DNA from 2 places in the Streptomyces sp. NPDC048521 genome. Region 2 is predicted to be linked to the other one. Evidence: riboswitches for the same ligand, from Rfam matches in the RefSeq annotation. Region 2 holds a riboswitch; the other holds the start of a gene.
The links. Region 2 has a riboswitch for glycine ahead of gcvT (glycine cleavage system aminomethyltransferase GcvT). Riboswitches for the same ligand answer to the same signal wherever they lie in the genome.
Positions count from the first base shown of each region.

Region 1: linked by a shared signal. The riboswitch ahead of gcvP (aminomethyl-transferring glycine dehydrogenase) and the one ahead of gcvT (glycine cleavage system aminomethyltransferase GcvT) in region 2 are both predicted to bind glycine.

Region 1 is NZ_JBICWR010000001.1:890,084-897,993, forward strand. Features, by position in the region: partial or broken gene ACGFRF_RS04375 (ABC transporter ATP-binding protein) at 1-477, shown strand, start outside; gene ACGFRF_RS04380 (molybdopterin-binding protein) at 506-925, shown strand; gene gcvP (aminomethyl-transferring glycine dehydrogenase) at 982-3,867, opposite strand; glycine riboswitch at 4,042-4,136, opposite strand; gene ACGFRF_RS04390 (PRC-barrel domain-containing protein) at 4,256-4,627, shown strand; gene ACGFRF_RS04395 (DNA polymerase IV) at 4,549-6,045, opposite strand; gene ACGFRF_RS04400 (MerR family transcriptional regulator) at 6,113-6,796, opposite strand; gene ACGFRF_RS04405 (bifunctional nuclease family protein) at 7,069-7,542, opposite strand; gene ACGFRF_RS04410 (MerR family transcriptional regulator) at 7,627-7,910, opposite strand, start outside.
Region 2 is NZ_JBICWR010000003.1:59,665-67,574, reverse strand. Features, by position in the region: gene ACGFRF_RS07870 (L-serine ammonia-lyase) at 1-204, opposite strand, end outside; gene glyA (serine hydroxymethyltransferase) at 305-1,570, opposite strand; gene gcvH (glycine cleavage system protein GcvH) at 1,585-1,962, opposite strand; gene gcvT (glycine cleavage system aminomethyltransferase GcvT) at 2,080-3,207, opposite strand; glycine riboswitch at 3,364-3,456, opposite strand; gene ACGFRF_RS07850 (AAA family ATPase) at 3,636-4,316, shown strand; gene ACGFRF_RS07845 (enhanced serine sensitivity protein SseB) at 4,389-5,180, shown strand; gene ACGFRF_RS07840 (enhanced serine sensitivity protein SseB C-terminal domain-containing protein) at 5,354-6,139, shown strand; gene ACGFRF_RS07835 (ABC transporter permease) at 6,491-7,489, shown strand; gene ACGFRF_RS07830 (ABC transporter substrate-binding protein) at 7,524-7,910, shown strand, end outside.

The DNA of each region.
Region 1 (7,910 bases), on a different contig from region 2:
CACGATCCGCTGGACGCCATGGTGCTCGCGGACCGGCTGGTGGTCGTCGAGCACGGCCGGGTCGTCCAGGAAGGCAGCCCCTCCGACATCGCCCGCCATCCGCGGACCGACTACATCGCGCAGCTCGTCGGCCTCAACCTCTACCGGGGACAGGCCGAGGGGCACAGGGTACGACTCGACGCCGGGCCCTCGATCACCACCACGGAGGAGCTGTCGGGGCCGGTGTTCGTGGCGTTCCCGCCCTCCGCCGTGACCCTGTTCCGGGACCGGCCCACGGGCTCCAGCGCCCGCAACCTGTGGCGCTGCGAGGTCGCCGGCCTGGAGACGCACGGCGACCAGATCCGCGCCGACCTCACCGGCGAACTCGCCCTCGCCGCCGACCTCACCACGGTCGGCGCCGCCGAACTGGACCTCCACCCCGGTGCACCGGTCTGGGCGACGGTCAAAGCGACGCAGACGCACGCATACCCGGCCTGAGCGCCTTCCGGCACTACGGTGAGGGGCCATGACCCTGAGCATCCGCAACCAGCTTCCCGGCACCGTCACCGAGGTGCACCCCGGCGAAGTCATGGCGACCGTCGATGTCCGCCTGACCGGCGGCCAGCACCTCACAGCGGCCATCACGCGGGAGGCCGTCGAGCACCTGGGCCTCGCCCCGGGCTCTCCGGTGAGCGCCCTGGTGAAGTCGACGGAGGTCTCCCTCGCCACCAACCGCGTCGAGGGCCTGTCGATCCGCAACCAGCTCGCCGGCACGGTCACCCATCTCGAACTCGGCGAGGTCATGGCGATCGTGAAGGTCACCGTGGACGGCGGCGAGATCACCGCCGCGATCACGAAGGACGCGGCCGGCGACCTCGGCCTCTTCGTGGGCTCCGATGTCGTCGCCCTGATCAAGTCGACCGAGGTCGCGCTGGCCACGACGTAGCACAGCCCGAAGGCCCCCGCCCGGAACCCGGGCGGGGGCCTTCACCATCGGCTCGCTCAGTCCTCGTACGCGTCCAGCGGCGGGCAGGAGCACACGAGGTTGCGGTCGCCGTAGGCCTGGTCGATACGGCGCACCGGCGGCCAGTACTTGTCGGCGGCCGAGACGCCGGCCGGGAAGACGGCCTCCGTGCGGCTGTAGGCGTGCGCCCACTCCCCACCGAGCGCGGCCGCGGTGTGCGGGGCGTTGCGCAGCGGGCTGTCCTCGGCGGGCCACTCGCCGGATCCGACCTTCTCGATCTCCGCGCGGATGGCGATCATCGCGTCGCAGAACCGGTCCAGCTCGGCCAGGTCCTCCGACTCCGTCGGCTCGATCATCAGCGTTCCGGCCACCGGGAAGGACATGGTCGGCGCGTGGAAGCCGTAGTCGATGAGGCGCTTGGCCACGTCGTCGACGCTCACGCCGGTCGCCTTGGTCAGCGGGCGCAGATCGATGATGCACTCGTGGGCGACCAGATTGCCGGGCCCGGTGTAGAGCACCGGGTAGTGCGGCTCGAGGCGCTTGGCGATGTAGTTCGCGGAGAGCACGGCGACCTGCGTGGCCCGCTTCAGGCCCTCGCCGCCCATCAGGCGGACGTACGCCCACGAGATCGGCAGGATGCCCGCGCTGCCCCACGGAGCGGCCGAGATCGGGCCCACACCCGTCTCCGGACCGGCCTCCGGCTGGAGCGGGTGGTTCGGCAGGTACGGCGCCAGGTGCTCGCGGACCGCGACCGGACCGACGCCGGGGCCGCCGCCGCCGTGCGGGATGCAGAAGGTCTTGTGCAGGTTCAGGTGGGAGACGTCACCGCCGAAGTGGCCCGGCTTGGCGAGGCCGACCAGGGCGTTGAGGTTGGCGCCGTCGACGTAGACCTGGCCGCCGGCCTCGTGGACCTGGGCGCAGATGTCGGCCACGTGCTCCTCGAACACGCCGTGCGTCGACGGGTAGGTGATCATGAGGACCGCCAGCTCGTCGCGGTACTGCTCGATCTTCGCCCGCAGGTCCTCGACGTCGATCTCGCCGTCCTCGGCGGTCTTGACGACGACGACCTTCATGCCGGCCATCACGGCGCTGGCCGCGTTGGTGCCGTGCGCGGAGGACGGGATCAGGCAGACCGTGCGCTGCTCGTCGCCGTTGGCGCGGTGGTAGCCGCGTACGGCCAGCAGACCGGCCAGCTCGCCCTGCGAACCGGCGTTCGGCTGGAGCGAGACCTTGTCGTAGCCGGTGACCTCGGCGAGACGTTCCTCCAGCTCGTGGATGAGCGTGAGGTAGCCCTCGGCCTGCTCGGCGGGCGCGAAGGGGTGCAGCTGGCCGAACTCGGGCCAGGTGACCGGCTCCATCTCGGTGGTCGCGTTGAGCTTCATGGTGCAGGAGCCCAGCGGGATCATGCCGCGGTCGAGCGCGTAGTCCCGGTCGGCGAGCTTGCGCAGGTAGCGCAGCATCGCGGTCTCGGAGCGGTGCTCGTGGAAGACCGGGTGGGTCAGGTAGTCGCCGGTGCGCAGCAGCGCCTCGGGCAGGGCCTCCTCGGCGGCCGCGTCCAGCGCCTCGATGTCGCCCTCGACGCCGAAGGCGGCGAAGACGGCGTCCAGCTGGCCCCGGTCGGTCGTCTCGTCGCAGGCCAGGGAGACGTGATCGGCGTCGACCAGCCGCAGGTTGACGCCGTTGTCGCGGGCGGCGGCGACGACCTGGGCGGCCTTGCCGGGCACGCGCGCGGTGACGGTGTCGAAGTAGGCACCGTGGACGATCTCCACACCGCCGGCCTTCAGGCCCTCGGCGAGGATCGTGGCGTAGCGGTGGGTGCGGCGGGCGATGGTCCGCAGGCCCTCCGGGCCGTGGTAGACGGCGTACATGCCGGCCATCACGGCGAGCAGCACCTGCGCGGTGCAGATGTTGCTGGTCGCCTTCTCCCGGCGGATGTGCTGCTCACGCGTCTGCAGCGCGAGCCGGTAGGCCTTGTGGCCGTCGGCGTCGACCGAGACGCCCACGAGCCGGCCGGGCAGGCTGCGCGCGAACTTCTCCTGCACCGCCATGTAGCCGGCGTGTGGACCGCCGAAGCCCATCGGCACGCCGAAACGCTGGGTGGTGCCCACGGCGATGTCCGCGCCCAGCTCCCCCGGGGGGACCAACAGGGTCAGCGCCAGCAGGTCGGCGGCCACGGTGACGAGCGCGCCCAGCTCGTGCGCCTGGTCGATGACCGGCTTGATGTCCCGTACGGCACCGGAGGCGCCCGGGTACTGGATCAGCACGCCGTTGATCTCACGCTCGGCGATCTCGGCCGGGATGCCGTCGCTGAGGTCGGCGACGACGACCTCCACGCCGGTCGGCTCGGCGCGCGTCTCGATGACGGCGATGGTCTGCGGCAGCGCGTCCGCGTCGACCAGGAACAGGCCCTTTTTGTTCTTGCCCATCCGCCGGGACAGCGCCATCGCCTCGGCGGCGGCCGTGCCCTCGTCCAGCAGGGAGGCGCCGGAGGTGGGCAGACCGGTCAGCTCGGCCACCACGGTCTGGAAGTTCAGCAGGGCCTCCAGGCGGCCCTGGGAGATCTCCGGCTGGTACGGCGTGTAGGCCGTGTACCAGGCCGGGTTCTCCATCACGTTGCGCAGGATGACGGGCGGGGTGAAGGTGCCGTAGTAGCCGAGGCCGATCATCGAGCCGAGGACCTGGTTGCGGTCGGCGAGCGAGCGCAGCTCGGCGAGCACCTCCGCCTCGGTACGGGCGCCCGGCAGGTCCAGGGCGTCGGCGTTCTTGATCACATCCGGGACCGCGGCGGCGGTCAGCTCGTCGAGCGAGCCGTATCCGATGTGCGCGAGCATCTTGGCCCGCGCCTCCTGGTCGGGCCCGATGTGGCGCTGCTCGAAGGGGATGCCCTGCTCGAGCTCGGAGAGCGGAATGCGATGGGCGGTCATTGCGGAGGCCTCCTGGTCTGACGCGACCTTCGAGGGGCACCCCGGTACGGATACCCCGACGGCCTCCCCCTCTGTCATCTCAACCTGAGAGCTTCACCGGGTGCCCGAGGGTCCCGGCTTTCACCGTCGGTGAGAGCGGACGCCGTCGACATCCGCTCTGCTTTCCAGAGTGACCTCGTCCGTGCGGTACGTGAGCCTGAGAGATTCCGGGGAGGATTTGCTCCTTCGGCGCCTCCGAGGTGGTCGGAGGACTCTCCCGCACGGGGTCAGCAGCCGCTGTCAGCCTACCAGCGAGGTCGACGCCCGAGCCTTCGAGTGGCCGCCTCACTGATTGTGCTCTTTTGTAGTGCTTACGGATGAGTTGCGACCACTTGGAGGGAGAGGGACCGTGCAGACCGACATCGATCCGCGCAACCTGATCGGCCGCAAGGCGTTCGACCGCAATGGCACCAAGATCGGCACCATCGACGAGGTGTACCTCGACGACGCGACCGGCGTACCCGAGTGGGCGGCCATACGCACCGGCTTGTTCTCACGGGACGCCTTCGTCCCGCTGGAGCCGAGCGAGCTGATCGACGGCGCCCTGCGGGTCCCCTTCGACCGCGCCCTCATCAAGGACGCCCCCGACTTCGGCGTGGGCCGCCACCTCTCCCCCGAGCAGGAACTCCAGCTCTACCACCACTACGGTCTCGACCTGGCCCCACCTCCCCCGCTCCCGGACCACGACTTCGGCAGACTGGCGGGCTCGGAGGAGACCTGATCCTCCGCATCCGGGGTCGGCTGCGGAGCCTCGTAGCGGTCACCGCCCGTTGGACCGACACGGGCGGGCCGGTCGGCGACGTCGCCCGCCGCCACCAACGGCAAGGGCTCCGCCTCCTCCAGCGCGGGATCGTCGACCCGGAACGTCCGCACCCGTCCCGGCTCCGACCGAGGCGTCTCGAAGCGCACCGTGACCCGGCCCAGGCCGCTGCCCTGCACCCAGCCGTGACCCCACTCGGCATGCCGTACGTCCTGCCCGGCACGCCACTGCCGCTCGGCGGGCTCCGGCTGCCGGGCCACGGCCTCGGGTACGACGTCCACGGCGAGGTCGCCCGCCGCCCGCTCACCCGCCGCCTGCGCGAACAGGTCCTCCTGGGTGTAGTCGGCCAGCCCGGTGACGCCCACACCGAGCAGCCGTACCCCGCCCGTGGTGTCCACGGAGTCCAGCAGCCGCGCGGCCGCCTCCCGGATGACGGCCGGATCGTCCGTGGGCCCGCGGAGCGTCTCGGAGCGGGTCAGGGTCGAGAAGTCGTACCGCCGCACCTTCAGCACGATGGTCCGCCCCGACAGCCCGGCGCCGCGCAGCCGCCGCACGCACCGGTCGGCGAGCCGCTGCACCTCCAGGCCGACCCGCAACCGGTCGTGGATGTCCACGTCGTAGGTGTCCTCGACCGACACCGACTTCGCCTCCCGCTCGGCCACCACCGGCCGCTCGTCGCGGGCCAGTGCCATGGCGTGCAGCGCGTGCCCGTGCGCCTTGCCGAGCAGCCGCACCAGTTCGTCCTCGCCCGCCTCCGCCAGTTCCTCGACCGTGGTGATCCCGGCCCTGCGCAGATGGTCCCCGGTGGCCGGCCCGACCCCGGGCAGGGTCCGCACCGGCATCGGCCCCAGCAGCGCCCGCTCGGTCCCCGGCTCGATGACCACCAGACCGTCCGGCTTGGCCTGCTCGGAGGCGATCTTCGCGAGCATCTTGGAGGCCGCGAGCCCCACCGACCCGGTGAGTCCCGTGACCGCCCGGATGTCCGCGCGCAGCTTCACCCCGGCCAGCCGCGCCGACTCCTCGTCCCAGGCCGCTCCCCCGGCCTCCAGATCCACGAACGCCTCGTCCAGGCTGAGCGGCTCCACCAGCGGCGACAGCTCCCGCAGCAGCGCCATCACCTGCTCGCTGACCGACCGGTACAGGGCGAAACGCGGCACCAGATACGCGGCATTGGGTGCCAGCCGGCGCGCCTGGGCCATGGGCATCGCCGAGTGCACCCCGAAGACCCGTGCCTCGTACGACGCGGTCGCCACCACCCCGCGCGGTCCGAGCCCGCCCACGACGACCGCCTTCCCGCGCAGGCTCGGCTTGGACGCCTGCTCCACCGAGGCGAAGAAGGCATCCATGTCGAGATGCAGGATCGTGGGCGCGTTTCTCACATGTCCGATGCTGCACCACGGCACTGACAATGCGGTGGCACCGGAGGGCGCCCGATCGGCCCGGCGGTCAGACCGCCCGGTTGCGGCGCCGTGCCAGCTCGTCCGCGGGGTTGTGGCCGACGAGGGTCTCGCCCGTGTCGATGCGCTCGCCGTGCAGCTGGGACAGGGCGCTCTCCACGTCCCGCCACACCACGCCGACGGCGATCCCGAAGATGCCCTGGCCGCCCTGGAGCAGGGCGTGGACCTCGTCCGGCGAGGTGCACTCGTACACGGTGGCGCCGTCGCTCATCAGGGTCATCCGCTCGAGGTCGCGGAAACCGCGTTCCCTGAGGTGCTGGACGGCCGTGCGGATGTTCTGGAGCGAGACACCCGTGTCCAGAAAGCGCTTGACGATCTTCAGGACGACGACGTCCCGGAAGCTGTACAGGCGCTGGGTTCCCGAACCGTACGCGGGCCGCACACTCGGCTCGACCAGGCCCGTCCGGGCCCAGTAGTCGAGCTGCCGGTAGGTGATCCCGGCGGCCGCGCAGGCCGTGGGCCCGCGATAGCCGATCTCCTCGGACGTCATGGACGCCGCCCCTCCGCCGTTCGGCACCGCCGCCGGCCGCTGCGGAGCGTGATCGACCGCGCTGCCGTGATGGGGATATCCCCCGCTCGAACGCAGCTGAGAGCTCGGGGGAGGGTACGGACCGCTCTCCCCGAAACCGCGTCCCGAGGCACCCCCAGCCGTACCGTCGCCGCTGGTTCTCACGCCGACCTCCGTCCTTGACCTGCCTTCTCGACGGTAGGCAGTCACCAGGGGTGCGTCAACGATCGCCACACTCGGCACGCCGAGTGATAATCACCCTAGGAGTGGTTTTCCGTGCCCCACCGCGGGGAAAGGCTAGCCGAATGCGCTCGTGAGAGGCCGTAGGACGCTCTCAATGGCCGGTGGCAATTGCCCACGAGCCGGGCCCCGCAAACGACCGGTGGCCGACCCCCCAGAACCCCGGTACGGCGGGCCGGCCTCGCACCGTCTGCCGCTCACTGGCTGCTGGTGCCGAAGTCCTCGGGCGAGATCTGGTCGAGGAACTCGCGGAACTTCTCCACCTCGTCCTCCTGCTCGTCCGGAATGGCGATACCCGCGTCGTCCAGCACCGTGTCACTGCCGTAGATCGGCGTTCCGGTGCGCAGGGCCAGCGCTATGGCATCGGAGGGACGGGCGCTGACCTCGACCCCACTGGCGAAGACCAGCTCCGCGTAGAAGACGCCTTCCCGCAGATCGGTGATGCGTACTTCGGTCAGGTCCTGGCCGACGGCCTCCAGCACGTCCTTGAACAGGTCGTGGGTCAGCGGTCGCGCGGGGGCCATGCCCTGCTGGGCGAAGGCGATGGCCGTCGCCTCCCCCGGCCCGATCCAGATCGGGAGGTAACGGTCGCCCCCCACTTCGCGCAGGAGCACGATCGGTTGGTTGGAGGGCATTTCGACCCGGACACCTACGACATCGAGCTCGTTCACACAGCAACCCTAGGCCGTGCTCGGGATGTTTGGGTAGTCGGGCCGGGAACAGGTGCCCGATCCGGCCGCTCCGGGACCCCGGATTCAGGGCAGCCGGACGCCGAGAGCGGTCTTCACCAGGGCCGCGTGCAGCTTCACCGTGAGCGCCGCCAGCTCCTTCGTACGGGCCTCGGCATGCGCCCTGGTCTGCGGATTGCGGTGCCGCTTGAGCGGGGCCACCACCTGGTCGACGAGACCCGCCTCACGGTCCGCGGCGGCCTTCATCACCCGAAGGTGGCGCGGCTCGATACCGAACCGGCCCAGCTCGGCGACGAGGGACGCCACGGTGACGACCTCGGCGTCGTACGCCCCGTCCTCCAGGGGCGCGA
Region 2 (7,910 bases):
CAGGACCGCCTTCGGGGTGCCGTGGCCGTGGCCGGTCGCGCCGAGCGAGCCGTACAGCTCGCAGCGCAGGGACGTGACGGAACCGAGCACGTCCTCGTTGCGCAGCCGGCGGGCGAACATGCGCGCCGCGCGCATCGGGCCGACCGTGTGGGAGCTGGACGGGCCGATGCCGATCGAGAACAGGTCGAAGACCGAGATGGCCACGGGTGACTCCTCAATACGGGGTGGTGCAAAGGGTGGTACAGGGCGCGGGCACCGCGCACGCCGGTTCTTCCAGTGTGCGCGGTGCCCCGCGAAAGGTGACTTACTTGTTCAGACCCGGGTACAGCGGGTGCTTGTCGGCGAGCGCCTTCACCCGCGCCTTCAGGGACTCCGCGTCGTAGGACGGCTTGAGCGCCTCGGCGATCACGTCCGCGACCTCGGCGAAGTCCTCGGCCGTGAAGCCGCGGGTCGCGAGGGCGGGCGTGCCGATGCGCAGACCCGAGGTGACCATCGGCGGGCGCGGGTCGTTCGGGACGGCGTTGCGGTTGACCGTGATGCCTACCTCGTGGAGGCGGTCCTCGGCCTGCTGCCCGTCCAGTTCGGACTCGCGCAGGTCCACCAGGATCAGGTGCACGTCGGTGCCGCCGGACAGGACGTTCACGCCGGCCTCGCGGGCGTCGGGCGCCGTGAGGCGCTCGGCGAGGATGCGCGCACCCTCCACCGTACGGCGCTGGCGCTCCTTGAACTCCTCCGAAGCGGCGACCTTGAAGGAGACCGCCTTGGCCGCGATCACGTGCTCCAGGGGACCGCCCTGGAAGCCCGGGAAGACGGACGAGTTCAGCTTCTTCGCGAACTCCTTCTTGGCGAGGATGATGCCGCCGCGCGGGCCGCCGAGGGTCTTGTGGGTCGTGGAGGTGACCACGTCCGCGTAATCGACCGGGTTCGGGTGGAGTCCGGCGGCGACCAGGCCCGCGAAGTGCGCCATGTCGACCCACAGGTACGCCTCGACCTCGTCGGCGATCCGGCGGAACTCGGCGAAGTCCAGCCGGCGCGGGTACGCCGACCAGCCCGCGATGATCACCTTGGGGCGGTGCTCCTTGGCGAGCTTCTCGACCTCGGCCATGTCGACCAGGCCGGTCGCGGCGTCCACGTGGTAGGCGACCACGTCGAACTGCTTGCCGGAGAAGTTCAGCCGCATCCCGTGGGTCAGGTGGCCGCCGTGCGCCAGGTCCAGGCCGAGGATGGTGTCCCCGGGCTGGGCCAGGGCGAACAGGGCCGCCTGGTTCGCGGAGGCGCCGGAGTGGGGCTGGACGTTGGCGTACTCGGCGCCGAACAGCTCCTTGATCCGGTCGATGGCGATCTGCTCGGCGACGTCGACGTGCTCGCAGCCGCCGTAGTAGCGGCGGCCCGGGTAGCCCTCGGCGTACTTGTTGGTGAGGACCGAGCCCTGCGCCTCCATCACCGCGAGCGGCGCGAAGTTCTCGGAGGCGATCATCTCCAGGGTGGACTGCTGACGGCTCAGCTCGGCGTCGACCGCGGCGGCGATCTCCGGGTCCAGCTCGTGCAGGGGCGTGTTCAGGACAGTCATAGGGCTACGACTCCTCAGCCGGCGGTGTGGGCGGCGTACTCGTCGGCGGAGAACAGGTCGGCCGGCTCCTCGGTGACGCGCACCTTGAACAGCCAGCCGCCCTCGAAGGGGGCCGAGTTCACCAGCGAAGGGTCGTTGACGACGTCCTCGTTGATCTCGGTGACCTCACCGGAGACCGGCGAGTACAGGTCGGAGACGGACTTGGTCGACTCCAGCTCACCGCAGGTCTCGCCCGCCTCCACGGTGGAACCGACCTCGGGGAGCTGGGCGTAGACCACATCGCCGAGCGCGTTGGCCGCGAACTCGGTGATGCCGACCGTCGCGACGCCGTCCTCGGCGGTCGACAGCCACTCGTGCTCCTTGCTGTAGCGCAGCTGCTGGGGGTTGCTCATGGCCTGAATTCTCCTGTACGCGCGGAAGTGCTGGTGAAGGGGGGACTGCTGGGGCTGCTGGTGAGCAGGGGGAAGGTGCGCAGGGTCACGTCCGCCGGGACGTGCCGCGCCCAGTGTCTACTTCTGGCGCTTGTAGAACGGCAGCGCCACGACCTCGTACGGCTCGTGGCTGCCCCGGATGTCCACGCCGACGCCCTCGCTGCCGGGGGCCGCGTGCGCCGCGTCGACGTAGGCCATGGCGATCGGCTTGCCCAGGGTGGGGGAGGGGGCGCCGGAGGTGACCTCTCCGATCACCTCGCCGCCCGCGACGACGGCGTACCCGGCGCGCGGGACGCGACGGCCCTCGGCGACCAGGCCGACGAGCACCCGCGGCGGGTTCTCCTGAGCCCGGGCGGCTGCCTCGGTGAGGGCCTCGCGGCCGACGAAGTCGCCCTCCTTCTCGAACTTGACCACCCGGCCGAGCCCGGCGTCGAAGGGGGTCAGCTCCGTGGTCAGCTCGTGCCCGTACAGCGGCATGCCCGCCTCCAGGCGCAGCGTGTCCCGGCAGGACAGGCCGCACGGGACCAGGCCGACGCCCTCGCCCGCCTTGGTGAGCGCCTGCCACAGCTCCACGGCGTGCTCCGGCTTCACGAACAGCTCGAAGCCGTCCTCGCCGGTGTAGCCAGTACGGGCGATCAGCGCGGGGACACCGGCGACGGTGCCGGGCAGGCCGGCGTAGTACTTCAGGCCGTCGAGGTCGGCGTCGGTGAGGGACTTCAGGATGCCGGGGGACTGCGGGCCCTGGACGGCGATCAGCGCGTAGGCGTCGCGGTCGTCGCGGACCTCGGCGTCGAAGCCGGCGACGCGCTCGGTCAGGGCGTCCAGCACCACCTGGGCGTTGGAGGCGTTGGCCACGACCATGTACTCGGTCTCGGCCAGCCGGTAGACGATCAGGTCGTCCAGGATGCCGCCGTCGGCCTGGCAGATCATGGTGTAGCGGGCGCGGCCGACGCCGACGGAGGCGATGTTGCCGACCAGGGCGAAGTTCAGGAAGGCGGCCGCCCCCGCGCCGGTGACGGTGATCTCGCCCATGTGGGAGAGGTCGAACAGACCGGCCTTGGTCCGCACCGCGAGGTGCTCGTCGCGCTCGGAGCCGTAGCGCAGGGGCATGTCCCAGCCGGCGAAGTCGGTCATCGTCGCACCGAGCGAGCGGTGCAGCGCGTCCAGCGCGGTGTGGCGCAGCTCAGTGGGTTCGGTACTGCTCATCGGTCGGTCGTCTCCCAGGGCACACGGACGGGGCGAGGAACGTTCCTCCCCATCTGTCATCGGAACCTGAGAGGTTCGCCACGACCGCCACAGGGACGATCACGGCTTGCACCTTGGGTGGAGCCACTGTCACAGCGACCCGCTTTTCAGATGTGCCTCGCCCGCGCGGTAACGGGGCCTGAGAGATTCAAGGGAGGGACTTGCTCCTTCGGCGCCCCAGTGACCTGGGGACTCTCCCGCGCGGATTCAAGCGGCCGGTATGCAGTTGGCGGGCACATCATTGCACGCCGCGCCCCCGCCCGTCAGGGCCCGCATCTGTGACCGAGCTGTGGCCGTACGCGCACCGAACCGCCGACCACCTCCCATTACCTTCTCTTTACATACAGCGGGCATGGGTATGACCGAGCCCACAGGGGAGGACGATCACGGTGAAGAGGACCACGGCGTACGCCGCCGCCACCGCCACCACGACCGGCGTCGCGGTGCCGAAGCAGCCCTCCGCCTCCGCCCGCGAGCGCTGCGCGGAGCGCCCCGCCCCGGTCGTCCGCGATCTGCGCGACCGCGCCGGCCGCTGCCCCCGCGCCCTGGTCTTCGGCCCGCGTGACGTCGTCGTGGTCACCGGACTGCCGGGCAGCGGCAAGTCCACGCTGATGCACCGCGCGGTCTCCGGCCGCCGCATCGACTCCCAGGACGCCCGCGACGACTTCGCGGCCCGTGTGCCCCGTGGCCTGCCCTACGCCCTGTACCGCCCCCTGGTCCGCCTCGCCCACTACACCGGACTGCGCCGCGCGCTGCGCACCGAGGAAGGCCTCGTGGTGCACGACTGCGGCACCCAGGCCTGGGTGCGCGCGTGGCTCGCCCGCGAGGCCCGCCGCCGCGGCGGCTCCCTGCATCTGCTGCTGCTCGACGTGCCGGCCGAGACCGCCCGCGCGGGCCAGCGGGAGCGCCGCCGGGGCGTCTCCCGCTACGCCTTCCGCCGTCATCGTCGTACGACCGCCCGGCTGCTCGGCGCGGTCGAGCGGGGCGAACTGCCCGCGGGCTGCGGCTCGGCGGTCCTGCTGGACCGGGCCGCGGCGGACAGCCTGCACCGCATCGCCTTCTCGGGCTGATCCCGGCGAGCACGTCGGAGCCACCCGCTAGCCTTTTGAGCCACAGCACGGTTCCCAGCAGGCGGTAGGCAGATGGACTTCCCGGCGGACATTCCCGCGGACTTCCCGGCACAGGCGCACCCCCACCCGCACGGCGGGTGGCCCGGCAACGAACTGGAGGAGGTGCTCTCGGCCTCCCTCGGCATCCCCTCCGCGGGCGGCCGCATCATCGAGGTGCTCGGCCGGAGCTTTTTGTGGATCCCCCTGCCCAACGGCGGGGGCCCGGACAGCGGCCCGCTGGACCTGCCCACGATGGACATCGACGGCCAGGCGTACGTCCCGGTCTTCAGCTCCGAGGAACAGCTCCGTCAGGTGGCCGGCTCCCACATGTCGTACACCATCGCCCCCGCCGTGGAGTTCGCCCAGGGCCTGCCCCCGCAGGCGGGCATAGCCGTGAACCCCGGCGGCGTGGTCGGCGTCCCGCTGCCGCCCGAGGCGGTCGCCGAGCTGTGCCGTGCGGGCCGCACCCCGCTCGACGGCCCTGGCACCGGCGGCCGGGTCCGCCTCTTCGAGCCCGACTGGCAGGACGACCCGGTCGACTTCCTCTCCGCCGCCTCCGCCGAGTTCGCCGCGACCGGCGTCGTCCTCACCGCCCGCCGCTGCCTCGCCGTCATCGAGACGGCCGACCCGGTGATGTTCGTCGGCGTGGAACTCTCCCGATGGGAGGGCGACCTGCGGGCCCTTCCCCTGGAGGCCCTGGGCACGGCCCTCGGCAAAGTCCCGGTCAAGTGGCCGGTCAACCTCGTCCTCCTGGACGTCACCGACGACCCGGTGGCCGAATGGCTGAGGACAAACGTGCGGCCCTTCTATCAATACGGTCACTGAAGCAGCTCGACGGGGCGCGGGGAACCGCGCGACCAGCCACAGAACCACCCGCACCCGCGCACGAACCAGAAGCCCCGAGCTGCCAGGCGCTTAAGCTGTCTCCGAACGCGGGGCACTGAAAAGAAGGGCCGGTACACCAGGTGAGCGCGAGCCACAGCGGCAGCGTCGAGCACATGCTGCGCCAGGTCACGCCCGGACGCTACGACGCCTACGAGGCCCTGCTGCGCGCCCTCGCCACCCCGTCCTCCGGCCAGATCTGGATGCTCCTGTGGCACGGCCAGGCCGGTTCCCCGGACGCCCAGTACGGGAACATGGAGGTCGACGGCTGCCACTACGCCCCCTGCGTGACCTCCGCCCAGGAACTGTCGGCCAGCGGCTGGAACCGTTCCTACGAGGTCGTCGACGGACTGGACGTGGCCCGCACCCTCTACCCGGACCACTACGGCCTCTGGCTCAACCCGCACGCCCCGGGCGGCGGCGTCGGCATCCCCTGGCTGGATCTGCGCCGCATCGCCACTGGCCTGGACCGCCAGCCCGCCGGCCCGCTCCGGCTCACGGAACCCGGCATCGAGATCCCGCAGTTCTACGCCCTGCTCGCGCAGAACGCCCACCGTACCCCGGCGCTGCGTTCACTGCGCCGCGCCTGGGTGCAGCCGGCGCTCGGGGCGCCGTATCTCGCCATCGGCCTGGACGTGTACGACACCTCGCCCGCCGCGGTCGACTCGGTGCGCGCGATGATGCAGCAGTCGGTCGGGGCGGTCCCGGAGGGGCTGCCGGTGTCGACGGTCGCGATGGCCGACGACTACGACCCGGTGGTGATGTGGATGCGGGCCCAGGCGCGTCCGTTCTACGACCGCGAGGCCCACGCGGCTCCGCCCCAGCCTCAGCTTCAGGCCCCGCCTCCGCCGCAGGCCCCGGCCGCCGGATACGGTTATCCGCCGGTGCCCGGCGGTTACTGATCCGACGTCGCCCGGCATCGGACCTTGTGAGGGCGTAGCGCGGAATCGACTCGGGGCCTCACTTCTGCGCGCGTAGACGGCAGCGATACGTCCCGAACTGAGCGGATTCACCGTTCTGTCCCAACTGGCCCGCGTCCGGGGGGCGTTACCCACTGTTCGGATAACGGAATCCCCTGCACTGCATCACGGTTGCGCATACTTTCGCCGTCAGCTCTGGCGGGTGATCGCGGCGACGCTGAAGACTCGCGAGTCAGACAGGAGGTCGAGACCTCCTGATCGATGGCAAGTCGACAAAGCCGCAATCCGCGGCAGGCGCAGGCCGGTCACCACCGGCGAGAGGGGTCGCTCACCGTGACCGCACCGATCGAGACCACCGGGGCGGCAACCGAGGCACAGCCAGAGGCTGTGCTGGAGGGTGCCGGTAAGGGGCAGATCGAGGGTCGTTCCCTGGGCCAGATCGCCTGGACCCGCTTCAAGAAGGACAGGGTCGCCGTCGTCGGTGGCGTCATCGTGATCCTGCTGGTCCTCCTCGCGATCCTCTCGCGCCCGCTCCAGGCCGTGTTCGGCCTCGACCCGAACGCCTTCCACCAGGACCTGATCACGCCCGACACCTCGCTGCCCAAGGGCGGCTGGGGCGGCATGAGCCTCGACCACCCGCTGGGCGTCGACCCGAAGTTCGGCCGCGACATCGCCACCCGCGTCCTCGAGGGCTCCTGGGTGTCGCTGGTGGTCGCGTTCGGCGCCACCATCCTGTCCAACGTCATCGGCGCGATCATGGGTGTCGTCGCGGGCTACTACGGCGGGCGGGTCGACTCGATCATCAGCCGGCTGATGGACACGTTCCTCGCCTTCCCCCTCCTGCTCTTCGCGATCGCCATCTCCGCCACCCTGCAGGGCGGCGCGTTCGGTCTCAACGGGCTGCCGCTCCACCTGAGCGTGCTGATCTTCGTCATCGGCTTCTTCAACTGGCCCTACCTGGGCCGGATCGTGCGAGGCCAGACCCTCGCCCTGCGGGAGCGCGAGTTCGTGGACGCCTCCCGCGGCATGGGCGCCAAGACGCCGTACATCCTGTTCCGGGAACTGATGCCGAACCTGGTCGGCCCGATCATCGTCTACTCGACGCTGCTCATCCCGACCAACATCCTCTTCGAGGCGTCCCTGAGCTTCCTCGGCGTCGGCATCCAGCCCCCGCAGGCGTCCTGGGGCGGCATGCTCCGCGAGGCGGTCACCTACTACCAGGTCGACCCCCAGTACATGATCGTCCCCGGTCTCGCCATCTTCGTGACCGTCCTGGCGTTCAACCTGCTCGGTGACGGTCTCCGCGATGCTCTCGACCCGCGCAGCCGCTGACGCCTGTCACCGAGAGCCACAAAATTTTCCAACAATGGAGGGGAAAGCGCCCATCATGCGAAGGTCAGCGCTGGCCGCGATAGCGGCCATCGGCTCCGTCAGCCTGCTTCTTGCCGGCTGCAGCAAGGCCGATGACAACAAGAACGAGAACGGCACCAAGTCGGCCGGGGCCAACGCCGCGACGAAGGGCGTCGTCAACGCGTCCGACAAGAAGGGCGGCACGGTCACCTACGAGCTGTCCGACGTCCCGGACTCGTTCGACCCGGGCAACACGTACTACGCCTACATGTACAACCTCAGCCGGCTGTACGCCCGCCCGCTGATGACCTTCCAGCCCGGTGCGGGCGAGAAGGGCAACACCCTCGTCCCGGACCTCGCGGCGAGCAAGGGTGTGCCGAGCGAAGGCGGCAAGACCTGGACG